2 linked regions of the Cupriavidus necator genome follow. The protein of the gene in region 1 binds, or shares a complex with, the protein of each later gene. Links are inferred from orthologs where the notes say so. Each region holds a gene or a part of one and is shown in the gene's direction. Other genes may lie near its edges. The genes, in order: smc and I6H87_RS11055.

Region 1 (4,417 bases):
GCGTTCACGGGCGTTTGGCTCGGAGCGCATCCGGAGTCACGCCGACAGATCAGAGACTAGCATTTACCCTAATTAGTTTCCCGGCGATTGGCCGGCAACGCTGGCTGACAGCGCCCACGGCGCCTGCCAAAGTGCTTGCGGAAACGCTTGTAAGGGGCGGAATAGCAAGGGAAATCGGCCATGGGATATGACGCCGGGGCGACTGCCAAACGGGCCGGCGAAGGCATCTGCGATGGTATGATTAGCCCCAATTCTCGGGCCCGAGGGGTATTTTGAGGTGCTGGCGTCACGCCGCGCCGGCTCCCGCGCAGCCCGGCTTTCTGAACAGTGCAATAGCCCCGATACCAGGCCGACCCGGTTCCGATACCGGAGTGGCCGATACCACACGAGAAACCGTGCGACTATCCTCGATCAAGCTGGCGGGCTTCAAGTCATTTGTCGATCCCACCAATTTTCAAGTGCCCGGCCAACTGGTCGGCATCGTAGGTCCCAACGGCTGCGGCAAATCGAACATCATCGATGCGGTGCGCTGGGTGCTGGGCGAGTCACGTGCGTCAGAGCTGCGTGGCGAATCCATGCAGGACGTCATCTTCAACGGCTCCACCGCGCGCAAGCAGGCCGGCCGGGCGAGTGTCGAACTGGTGTTCGACAATGCCGAGGGCCGCGCCGCCGGCCAGTGGAGCCAGTACGCCGAAGTCGCGGTAAAGCGCGTGCTGACCCGCGACGGCACTTCGTCCTACTACATCAACAACCAGCCGGTGCGCCGGCGCGACATCCAGGACATCTTCCTGGGCACGGGCCTGGGCCCGCGCGCCTACGCCATCATCGGGCAGGGCATGATCTCGCGCATCATCGAGGCCAAGCCCGATGACATGCGCATCTTCCTGGAAGAAGCCGCGGGCGTGTCCAAGTACAAGGAACGCCGCCGCGAAACCGAAAACCGCCTGTCCGACACGCGCGAGAACCTGACCCGCGTGGAGGACATCCTGCGCGAACTCGGCAGCAACCTCGAAAAACTGGAAGGCCAGGCCGAGGTGGCGCAACGCTTCAAGACGCTGCATGCCGACGGCGAAGAAAAGCAGCACCTGCTGTGGCTGCTGCGCAAGCGCGAGGCCCAGCAAGAGCAGGAACGCCACCAGCGCGCCATCGAGCAGGCCCAGATCGACCTGGAAGCGCAGACCGCGCAGCTGCGCCATGTCGAAGCCGAGCTCGAAACCATGCGCGCCGCGCATTACGCGGCGTCCGATGGCATGCACGCCGCGCAGGGCGCGCTGTATGAGGCCAACGCCGAAGTTAGCAAGCTCGAAGCCGAGATCCGCTACGTGGTGGAATCGCGCAATCGCGTGCAGGCCCAGATCGCCGCGCTGACCGGGCAGCGCGAGCAGTGGCAGGGCAAGGCCGAACAGGCCACCGACGAGCTGGCGCAGGCCGAAGAAAACCTGGCCGTGGCCGAAGGCCGCACGGTCGAGGCGCAGGAAGCCGTCGCCCACAAGAACGACGAACTGCCGACGCTGGAAGGGCAATGGCGCGACGCCCAGCAACTGCTCAACGAGCAGCGCGCCGGCATCATGCAGGCCGAGCAGGCCCTGAAGCTCGAAGCCGCGCAGCAGCGCAGCGCCGACCAGATGCTGCAGCAGCTGGAACAGCGCCGCGAACGCCTGTCGGCGGAAGAAAAGGGCCTGGACCGTCCCGACGAGACCCGCCTGGAGCAGGCCCGCGCCGAGCTGGCCGAGCAGGAAGCGCTGGTCGAGGAAGCCCAGGCCGTGCTGGCCGACGCCGAAGAGAGCGTGCCGCGCCTGGACGAAGCGCGCCGCGCCGCGCAGGCGCGCGTGCACAGCGAAGCCTCCGCAATCGCCACGCTGGAGGCGCGCTTGTCGGCGCTGCGCCAGCTGCAGGAGAACGTGCAGACCGACGGCAAGGTGCAGCCGTGGCTGGCCAGGCATGAGCTGGCCGAGCTGCCCCGCCTGTGGAAGAAGGTCCATATCGAGCCGGGCTGGGAAAACGCGCTCGAATCCGTGCTGCGCGAGAAGCTGGCCGCGCTGGAAGTGTCGAACCTGGACTGGGTCAAGGCCTTCCTGTCCGACGCGCCGCCGGCCAAGCTGGCGTTTTACTCGCCGCCGGCCGCCGCCCGTCCGCTGGAAACGCCTGCCGGCCTGCGCCCGCTGATGTCGCTGGTCCAGATCACTGAGCCGGGCATCCGCGCCGTGATGCAGGACTGGCTGGCCGATATCTATGTCGCCACCGACATGGCGCAGGCGCTGGCCGCACGCAACACGCTGCCTGACGGCGCGTCGTTCGTCGTGGCCGAGGGCCACCTGGTGGGCCGCAACGCCATCCAGATCTACGCCGCCGATTCCGAGCAGGCCGGCATGCTGGCGCGCGAGCAGGAGATCGAAAATCTGCAGAAGCAGGCGCGCGCGCAGCTGCTGCTGTCCGACGAAGCCAAGACCCAGGCGGTGCGTGCCGAAGCGGCCTACACCCAGGCCAGCCAGGGGCTCGGCGATGCCCGCGCGCGCGCCGAGCAGGCTACCCGCCGCGTGCACGCGTTGCAGATGGACGTGCTCAAGCTGTCGCAGGCGATGGAGCGCTACTCCGCCCGCAGCGGCCAGATCCGCGAGGAGCTGGACGAAATCCACGCGCAGATCGAGGAACAACGCGCCATCCGGGCCGAATCCGAAGCCAGCTTCGAGCAGCATGACGCCGCGCTGGCAGAGATGCAGGCCACTCACGAAGACCAGCAAATGGCCTTCGAGGCGCTGGACAGCAAGCTCTCGGGCGCGCGCCACCAGCTGCGTGATTTCGAGCGCGCCGCACAGGAAGCCCTCTTTGCCGAGCGCAACCTGGCCAGCCGCATCGACGAGCTGCGCCGCAATATCCAGGTGGCCGCCGACCAGGCCGAACGCATCGCCGAATCGCTGGAAAACGCCCGCGCCGAGCTGGAGACCATCAACGAGCAGACCGCGCATACCGGCCTGCAGGAAGCGCTGGAGCGCCGCGCCGAGAAGGAAGAAAAGCTCACCATCGCGCGCACCGAACTCGATGCGCTGTCGGCGCAATTGCGCCAGCACGACGAGCAGCGCCTGGCCGCCGAGCGCAGCCTGCAGCCGCTGCGCGACCGCATCACCGAGCTGCAGCTCAAGGAACAGGCCGCGCGCCTGAACCAGGAGCAGTTCAGCGAGCAGCTGACCGCGGCCGAAGTGGACGAGGCCGCGCTGGCCGACAAGCTGACCGGCGATCTGAAGCCGTCATACCTGCAGGGCGAAGTCACGCGCATCAACAACGCCATCAACGCGCTGGGCCCGGTCAACATGGCCGCGCTCGATGAACTGGCGGCGGCGCGCGAACGCAAGACCTTCCTCGATGCGCAGTCGGCCGACCTGAACGACGCCATCAATACGCTGGAAGACGCGATCGCCAAAATCGACCAGGAAACCCGCGCGCTGCTGCAGGGCACCTTCGACCAGGTCAACCATCATTTCGGCGAGCTGTTCCCGTCGCTGTTCGGCGGCGGCCAGGCGCGCCTGATCATGACCGGCGAGGAAATCCTCGACGCCGGCGTGCAGGTGATGGCGCAGCCCCCGGGCAAGAAGAACTCGACCATCCACCTGCTGTCGGGCGGCGAGAAGGCGCTGACCGCGATTGCGCTGGTGTTTGCCATGTTCCAGCTCAACCCGGCACCGTTCTGCCTGCTGGACGAGGTGGACGCGCCGCTGGACGACGCCAACACCGAACGCTACGCCAATATGGTGGCGCGCATGTCGGACAAGACTCAATTCGTTTTCATCTCACATAACAAGATTGCCATGGAAATGGCTCATCAACTCATTGGCGTGACCATGCAGGAGCAGGGCGTTTCGCGTATCGTGGCCGTGGATATGGACGCGGCGGTTTCGATGGCGGAGGCAGCATGAAACTGAACATGGACCTGCAGACCGCGCTGATCGTCGCGGGCCTGGTTTTCGTGGTACTGGTGTTCGGCTACAACCAGTGGCAGATCCGCAAGGCGCGCCGCCCGCGCGAGCTCAGCCCCGAAGACGACCTGCCGCCGATGCGCGAGCCGGTGGTCGGGCAGGGCACCGCGCCGGAAACCGCCGCGCGCCTGCACGAAGCCGCTGCCGAACAGGCACCGCGGCGTGAGCCGACGCTATCTCCGGCGCAGGCCACGGCCGGTGCCGCGGTGGCGACGGACAGCAACCATGCGGCTGCCGCCGCTGCGGCCGCCGCAAGCACCGCGGACGCCGACGAAGTCGTCGCCGAGGAAGTGTCCGTCGCGACCGCCGCGACGCATGCCGAGGCCGCCGAGGACGAGGCTGAAGCCAAAGCCGAGGCCACTCCGGCCCCGGTTCCCGCACCTGCACCCGCCCCAGCTCCGGTGGCCGCCGTGCCCGATGGCCAGCCCACGCCTGCCTTGATCGAT
Region 2 (3,122 bases), 960 kb from region 1 along the record:
TGGCCTTGTCCCAGTCGCCCTGCCGGAACGGCTCGCCCACCGGCAGTCCCCACTTGGCCTGCAGCTCGGCCACCTGTTCGGGCGAACGCGTGGCCGCCGGGCCCGTCACCTGGACGTCGACATTGCGGATCAGCGTGCGCGCGCCGGGGTCGACCATCACGTGGACCACGCGCTTGTCGCCCTCGCCTTCCACGCGGGTGGTGGTGGTCGGGTCGAAGTAGCCCTCGGTTGAGGTGAACGCCCGCACCTGCTCGCCGACGGTCTCGATCATATAGTCGAGCTGGTCCGGCGAAAGGTCGGCGCGGTCCTGGTAGCGTGCCAGGTCCAGATGCTCTTCCAGCATCTCGCGGATCGGCTTGGGCGCCTCGACTTCGACCTTGTAGGCGGCGCGCGCCGGGGCGGCCGCCAGCGCCAGCACCGCGCCCAGCGCGGCCAGTACGCGAACGGCCACGCGCGCGCGGCCAGCGGAGTCAGCGGTAATAGCGGTGTCTTGCGGCATCGCCGATTGTCCACACATACAAAGTCGGTATTTGACCACACCCGGCCTTATGCCCGGAACTTTCCGGCGCCTTGCACCCGGCCCGGATGCATTCCGGGGGGCCGATACTGTAAAATCGTGGCCCACTGTACCTATCTGGCGCCCGCGCGGGCGCATCACGGTTGAACATGGCCATCTACGAATCCGATATCACCCAGTTCCTGAAGCAGCTCAAGCAAGAGCGCCCGACGCTGGAGGCCGAACAGCGCGACGGCCGTGCCCTGCTGTGGGACAAGTCGCCGATCGACCTGGAAGAGCGCGCCCGCGCCGAAGCTTCGCGCGTGGCGCAGAAGCCATACGTCTACGCGCAGGACAACTGATTCCCGCCGCCCCCGCGAGCGCACGCCGCCCATGAGCGCAGGCGACCAGGACAAGCTGCCGCTGCCCGTCGAGCTGCCTGCCGTGGCCCCGGCCGTTGCAGCCGGCCCTGCCGGCCCCGCCGACATGGTCGACGGGATGGCCTTCGCGCGCCTGTACGGCGAGCCGCTGTTCAAGCTGCCGCAGGACCTGTACATCCCGCCGGACGCGCTCGAGATCTTCCTGGAAGCCTTCGAGGGCCCGCTGGACCTGCTGCTGTACCTGATCCGCAAGCAGAACTTCAATGTCCTCGACATCCCGATGTCGCAGGTCACGCGGCAGTATCTGTCCTACATCGAGCAGATCCGCAAGACCAACCTCGAGCTGGCCGCCGAATACCTGCTGATGGCGGCCATGCTGATCGAGATCAAGTCGCGCATGCTGCTGCCGGTCAAGAAGGCCGACAGCGACGATGAGGCCGAGGACCCGCGCGCCGAGCTGGTGCGCCGCCTGCTGGAGTACGAGCAGATGAAGCTGGCCGCGCAGCGCCTGGACACGGTGCCGCAGCTGGGCCGCGACTTCCTGCGCTCGCAGGTCTATATCGAGCAGAGCCTGGCGCCGCGCTTCCCGGAAGTGGAGACGATCGACCTGCAGGCCGCCTGGGCCGATGTGCTCAAGCGCGCCAAGCTCAACCAGCACCACAAGATCTCGCGCGAGGAACTGTCGGTGCGCGAGCACATGAGCCAGATCCTGCGCCGCTTGCAACACGCGCGCTTCATGGAATTCTCCGAGCTGTTCGAGGACGCGGTGCGCTCCGGCAAGGGCGTGCCGGTGGTGGTGGTGAACTTTATCGCCATGCTGGAGCTGTCGCGCGAAGCGCTGGTGGAGATCACCCAGGCCGAACCGTTCGCCCCAATTTATGTGCGATTGGCGTACAGCCCGACCTGACCCACCCGCGCTGCGGGGTCCGGCCCCGTCCCAACATGTTCTACAATCCGCCGACAGCCGGCCCAATGGCCCACGGTGCAGGCCCCGAAGGCAAGTGCCCGAAGGCCCCGCGCCCGACAGAAGGCCGAGACCGGTAGTCCATGTGCCGCCCCTCGACGGACCGGCGCCCGGGTCACACCTACCACGACCAGCACACCAAGGCAGATGAAAGTCATTTCCTCCATCCAAGAGCTGCGCGACCAACTGCGCGGCCAGAACCGCGCTGCCTTCGTGCCCACCATGGGCAACCTGCACGAAGGCCACCTGTCGCTGATGCGCCTGGCGCGCCAGCACGGCGACCCGGTGGTGGCATCGATCTTCGTGAACCGCCTGCAGTTCGGCCCGAACGAGGATTTCGACAAGTACCCGCGCACGCTGCAGGACGATATCGAGAAACTGCAGAAGGAAGGCGTCTACGTGCTGTTCGCGCCGTCCGAGCGCGATATGTACCCCGAACCGCAGGAATACCGCGTCGAGCCGCCGCATGACCTGGGCGACATCCTGGAAGGCGAGTTCCGCCCCGGCTTCTTCAAGGGCGTGTGCACGGTGGTGATGAAGCTGTTCTCGTGCGCGCAGCCGCGCGTGGCGGTGTTCGGCAAGAAGGACTACCAGCAGCTGATGATCGTGCGCCGCATGGTGCAGCAGTTTGCCCTGCCGATCGACATCATCCCCGCCGAGACCATCCGTGCCGAAGACGGCCTGGCGCTGTCGTCGCGCAACCGCTACCTGAGCCCCGACGAGCGCGCCGAGGCGCCGGTGCTGTACCGCACGCTGCATGACGTGCGCGACACCGTGCTGGGCAGCGACCGCGCTTCGGCCGACCTGCTTGCGGTCGAGGCGAATGCGAAGGAATCGCTGGCCAGGCGCGGCTGGAAGCCGGACTACGTGTCGATCCGCAAGCGCGTCGACCTGCAGGCGCCGACGCGCGAGGAATTCCTCGCCGGCGAGCCGCTGGTAATCCTGACTGCCGCCAAGCTGGGCGCGACCCGGCTGATCGATAACCTGGAAATCTGAGCGGCAGCGCCGCACCAGGCAAAAAAAGCAGGCCGGCGGCCTGCTTTTTTCATGCCCGGCGCATGCCGGATCGCTGTGCGGCCTTCACCACATGCCGCTGATGACCCCGCCGCCGCTTCCACCAGATCAGCACGCCGGTCACGGCAAACGCCAGCGGCGCCAGCCCGAACAGCGTGATAAACACCCGCCCCGGCAGCCCGAAGGCCTCGCCGGTATGGAGCGGAAACAGCCAGTTCAGCAGCGTGTCGCCCGCCGGCGCCTGCTGCGGATCACGCATGCCCAGCGG

The links.
Region 2: the proteins of smc (region 1) and I6H87_RS11055 are in contact, whole or in part, in a crystal structure (PDB 3ZGX), measured with the Bacillus subtilis proteins. The link is inferred for Cupriavidus necator from one-to-one orthologs.

What each region holds. Positions count from the first base shown.
Region 1 is NZ_CP066018.1:3,320,093-3,324,509, forward strand. What follows is about bases 4-4,111. They hold smc (chromosome segregation protein SMC), read left to right. Parts: upstream 4-395; coding sequence 396-3,911; downstream 3,912-4,111. UniProt on the Bacillus subtilis protein: Required for chromosome condensation and partitioning.
Region 2 is NZ_CP066018.1:2,360,363-2,363,484, reverse strand. The notes cover bases 24-2,836. They hold I6H87_RS11055 (segregation and condensation protein A), read left to right. Parts: upstream 24-889; coding sequence 890-1,783; downstream 1,784-2,836. Other genes in these bases: panC (pantoate--beta-alanine ligase), read left to right, coding at 1,988-2,836; I6H87_RS11060 (DUF3460 family protein), read left to right, coding at 667-858; I6H87_RS11065 (autotransporter assembly complex protein TamA), read right to left, coding at 24-499. In the rest of the region: more of I6H87_RS11065, read right to left, coding at 1-23; I6H87_RS11045 (PepSY-associated TM helix domain-containing protein), read right to left, coding at 2,886-3,122. UniProt on the Bacillus subtilis protein: Participates in chromosomal partition during cell division. May act via the formation of a condensin-like complex containing Smc and ScpB that pull DNA away from mid-cell into both cell halves.